Regions from separate parts of the Micromonospora pisi genome, predicted to be linked through region 1. Evidence: predicted binding sites of a transcription regulator. Region 1 holds the regulator's gene; the other holds the start of a gene.

What was found. The regulator HspR, encoded in region 1, represses chaperone genes until heat shock. The targets are predictions, from matches to a motif close to TTGAGTNNNNNNNACTCAA.
Region 2: lon (endopeptidase La) is a predicted target of HspR. The motif match lies at 1,037-1,055, and genes of this name have one in related genera.

What each region holds. Positions count from the first base shown of each region.
Region 1 covers NZ_RBKT01000001.1:4,077,443-4,079,837, forward strand. The annotation lists gene BDK92_RS17235 (serine hydrolase) at 1-756, opposite strand, end outside; gene BDK92_RS17240 (heat shock protein transcriptional repressor HspR) at 925-1,365, opposite strand; gene dnaJ (molecular chaperone DnaJ) at 1,393-2,395, opposite strand, start outside.
Region 2 covers NZ_RBKT01000001.1:7,800,172-7,802,566, reverse strand. The annotation lists gene lon (endopeptidase La) at 1-1,014, opposite strand, end outside; gene BDK92_RS33430 (excalibur calcium-binding domain-containing protein) at 1,221-1,829, shown strand; gene BDK92_RS33425 (ABC transporter substrate-binding protein) at 2,046-2,395, shown strand, end outside.

The sequences.
Region 1 (2,395 bases):
GTCAAGCGTCTTCAGCACGTACGACATCAGCGCCGCCAGATCGGCCGGCGTGCACTTCATGAACCCCCAGTACCGGGCGGACCCGGCGAAAGCGAGCTTCGACATCCCGTACCGGCTGGTGAACCGGCCGACCATGGTGTCCCGACCGAACTTGTTCCAGATCTCGTCGGCCGCCTCGTCCGACGAGAACGCCAGCATGTCGGCGATGTTCTTCCGGTCAGCGTCGGTGAGCGTCACCTCGCCCGCACGTGCGCGTTCCAGCACGCTGGTGACCATGGCGAGCTTGATGGTCGACCCGGTCCAGTACAAATGTGTGGTCGCACCGACCCGCCACACCGCACCGGTCCGCCGGTCCCGCAGCTCGACCCCGAGCGAGCCGGGCTTCTTTCCCACCAGTTCGCTGACCGTGGCGAACCGCTTCTGCCAGGTGCAGTCCCAACCGTTGACGGGACGACAACCGGCAGGTCCGGAGGGGGATGCGCTCGCACCGCCGGGACCCGGTGCCGGGCTGGGGACGCCGGTCGTACCCGCCGCTGAGCCCCACCCGGCGACCGCGCCTCCGGCAGCGGCGGCATCGCCCCCACCAGCGGCAGCATCGTCGCCGCCGCCACAGCCCGCGACCGGGAGCACCGCCAGCATCAGGCCGACCATGGCCGTCAGGGGCCGGCGTGACCAGGCCGCCCGGCGATCCGGCACTCGCCGGCTGTCCGGCTGGTGGAACCCGCCCCGCGCCCGGACATCGAATCGCAAGATCACACCAACGACCTTACGGATCATCGTTCGGCCGGGCCCGGCCGCCTCCCGCTGACCCGGTCCGGATCGGGACCCCCCGTGAATCCCGACCCGAACCGGCAGTCCCAAACTAGGCCAACGCCCCGCATCCCGGGCGGGAATGCGGGGCGTTCGGGTCTTTCGTCGGACGGATTACGGGCGGCGTGGGCGCCAGACGACGAGGGCTGTCGACACCTGGTTGGTCGGCACCAGGTCGCGGCGCGGGAACGGACCGGCGGCAGCCGCCGCCTCCAGTTCCGCAACCCGGCGGTACGCGTGCTCCAACTCGCTCTCGAGCTGTTCCATCCGCTGCTGCAACTCGTCGACGAGCTGTTCCAGCCCGATGATCCGCTTGATGCCGGCGAGGTTCACCCCGTCGTCCTGGCTGAGCCGCTGCACCTCACGGAGCAGGGCGACATCGCGGGCGCTGTACCGCCGCCCGCCACCGGCCGCCCGACCCGGCTGGACCAGGCCCATCCGGTCGTACTGGCGGAGGGTCTGTGGGTGCATCCCCGCCATCCGGGCCGCCACCGAAATCATCAGCACCTTGGCATCGGACGACTGCTCGACCGAGATGATGATCTCTTCAGGCATCGCCACTCACCTCCGCTTCCGTCACCACTAACTAACCCGACGCACCCGGGCGTCAAGATGTTCCCGCGCGGCCGCCGGACTCTGCTTGGCGAACATTTCCAGTGCCTCGCGCGCCTCCGGGGAGAGCTGCGACGGCACCATCACCTCCACGGTCACCAACAGGTCACCCTGCTGTCCATCGCGGCGGACCACGCCCTTACCCCGCGCCCGCAGGATCCGGCCGCTCGGCGTGCCGGGTGGCACCCGCAGGGTCACCGCACCGTCCATGGTCGGCAGCCGCAGGTCGGTGCCGAGCGCCGCCTCAGCGAAGGTGATCGGCACGGTCAGGGTCAGGTCGTCGCCGCTGCGCCCGAAGAGGTCGTCGCCACGGACCTTGACCAGGACGTACAGGTCGCCGGCCAGACCGCCGCGCTCGCCCGGTTCACCCCGGCCGGCGAGCCGGATCCGCTGACCGTCAGCGACCCCGGCCGGGAACCGTACGTTGAGGGTGCGGGTCTTGGTCACCCCGCCGGTGCCGAGGCACTCCGGGCACTTCTCCTCCACCACCGTGCCGACGCCCTGGCACTCCCGGCACGGCTCGGAGAAGCTGAACGACCCCTGGTTGCGGGTGACCACGCCGGCGCCGTGACACTGCGGGCAGGCACGCGGCTGGGTGCCGGGCTTGGCGCCGTCACCGTGGCAGGTGTCGCAGACACCGGGCGCCCGCAGGGTGAGCGGCAGGGTCACCCCGCGTACGGCGTCGTTGAAGTCGAGCGCCACCTCGGCCTCGACGTCACGCCCGCGCGCCGGGCCACGGGCACCGGGTGCGGCGGCGCCACCGCCCGAGAAGATCGAGCTGAACAGGTCGGAGAAACCGGCACCGCCGAACCGGCGGTCACCGGCACCGCCGGCCTGACCGGCGTTACCGAACAGGTCGGAGACGTCGAACGGGTAACCGCCCGGGCCGGGCTGACCACCGGCGCGGGCGTTGCGCCGGAACGCGCCCGAGCCGAAGAGCGACCGCATCTCGTCGTACTCGCGGCGCTTCCGC
Region 2 (2,395 bases), 3.7 Mb from region 1:
GGAACCACGGCCGCCGACGACCTGGAGGTTGCGGGCGGCCCGACGGTTCCGTACCGCCAGGTACTCCAGGATCCGGTCCTTGACGTCGGTCAGGCCGGCGTGGTCGGCGTCGAGCACCTCACGGGCCGCGGCCAGGTCGGTGTTGTCCTCGGTACGGGTCGTCCACGGCATCTCCAGCACCGTGTCCAGCCAGGTACGGATCCAGCCCGCCTCCGGGGAGGCGTCACTGGCCCGCTCCAGCCGGCCGACCTCGCGCATGGCCGCTTCGCGCACCTTCTCCGGCAGGTCGGCGGCCTCGACCCGGGACCGGTAGTCGGCCGAGCCGTCCGGCTCGTCCTCCCCCAGCTCCTTGCGGATCGCGGCGAGCTGCTGCCGGAGCAGGAACTCGCGCTGGGACTTCTCCAGTCCCTCGCGTACGTCGGAGTTGATCCGCTCGGTGACCTCCTGCTCGGCGAGGTGGTCACGGACCCAGCCGACGAGCAGTTCCAGCCGCGTCGTCACGTCGGGCGCGGTGAGAAGTTCGATCTTCTGAGGCAGACTGAGCCAGGGTGCGTACCCGGCCGAGTCGGCGAGTTCGGAGAGGTCGGTCATCCGCTCGAGGGCGTCGATGACCTGCCACGCGCCGCGCTCCTGGAGCAGCGAGGTGGCGAGCGCCTTGTACTCGCGGGCGAGTTCCTTGGCCTTGCCGTTCGGCGTGGCCTCGTCGAGTTCGGTCGCCTCGACCCAGAGCGCCGCCCCGGGTCCGGGCACACCGGAACCGATCCGGGCCCGGGTGGTACCCCGGACCACGGCCGCCGGCTCGCCGCTGGGTAGCCGACCGACCTTCTCGATCAGGGCGATCACGCCCATCGAGCCGTACTCCCCGTCGACCCGGGGCACCGCGAGGACCTTTTTGTCGCCCGACGCGCGGGCGGCGTCGACGGCAGCCTGGGTGCTCGGGTCGAGGGTCACCGGGATGACCATCCCGGGCAGCAGGACTGCGTCGGTCAGGGGCAGAACCGGAAGAGTTGCCATCGAACACCTGCCATCGTTTGAGTTGAGCCTGTACGACTCAAGTAACAAATGGTGTCCCGTGTTCCAGGCTGTGACGCAAGGCACAGATCCACCCTCCGGTGACCCGGCACTCCGGTGTCGCCACGGCGGGGCCGGATCGATCCCACACTTTCCCGCACCCCTGGGCGGTATCGGCCAGCTTCATTGCACACCTGTAGCCTGCTCGTGTGAGCCAGCCGCCGCCCCTCGACAACCAGCGGCAGGTGCCCCGAGCGGTCGCCTACCGACGGGGCAACCAGGCAGCCGCGCGCTACCGGTCGCCCGTCCCCCGCCCGCCGGAGCCCTCGCCCCACGAGGTCCCCGCCCGTCCCGGCAGCCCGAACCGCCGACGCTTCTGGCTCTTCGCCCTGGCACTGCTGGTGACCCTGGGCATCAGCGCGGCGACACTGGGCGCCGTCTTCGCCGGACAGAGCCCGACCACCACCGCGCTCGCACCCGACGGGGCGTCACCGGCCCCGGTACGGGTGGCGCCGCCGCCGGCACCTCCGACCCCCCGACCTCCGACCGGGACGACACCTCCGGCTCGGCAGGACCGGCCGGTTGTCCAGACCAACCCCGGTCCACGCACCACCACCACTCCACCCCGGACCGCGCCCACCGGGCAGCCCGCGGTGTCGCCGACAACAGCCCAGCCCACCCAGTCGCTGGTCGTCTACAAGAACTGCGGCCAGGCCCGCAAGGCGGGTGTGACCCCGTTGCGGGTCGGCGACCCGGGCTACTCGACCAAGCTGGACAAGGACGGCGACGGCGTGGCCTGTGAGAAGGACAAGGACTAGCCACCCGGGTCGTACCACGCACAGCATTGGCTCGACACCGACACCGACACCGGCAACCGGCAACCGGCAACCGCACCGGCAACGACGATCGCCGATCGGCTATTTGTTGACCGGCCGACCGGGCGGACTCTAGGGTCCATAGTGGCATTCGCCTTCGCGATTCACACGGGGTTGGCCGGACGTCCCACCGTCGTCGGCCGGATCGGGAGCACCATGATGCGCAGAAAGCTCGCCCTCCTGTTGTCCACGGCGCTGCTGCTGACCGCCTGTGGTGACGGAGGCGGTCAGAGCGCCGACAGCCGGAGCGCCGACGCGACCAGGAAGATCACCGTCGGGGTCATCCCGATCCTCGACGTCGCCCCCATCTACCTCGGCGTCCAAAAAGGATTCTTCAGCGAACGCAAGCTGGAGGTGAAGCTGGAGCTGGCCCAGGGTGGCGCTGCTATCGTGCCGGCGGTCCTGTCCGGCCAGTTCCAGTTCGGCTTCAGCAACAACACCTCGTTGTTGCTCGCGCAGACCCGGGGTCTGCCACTGAAGATCGTCGCGCCGGGTTCCTCATCCACCGG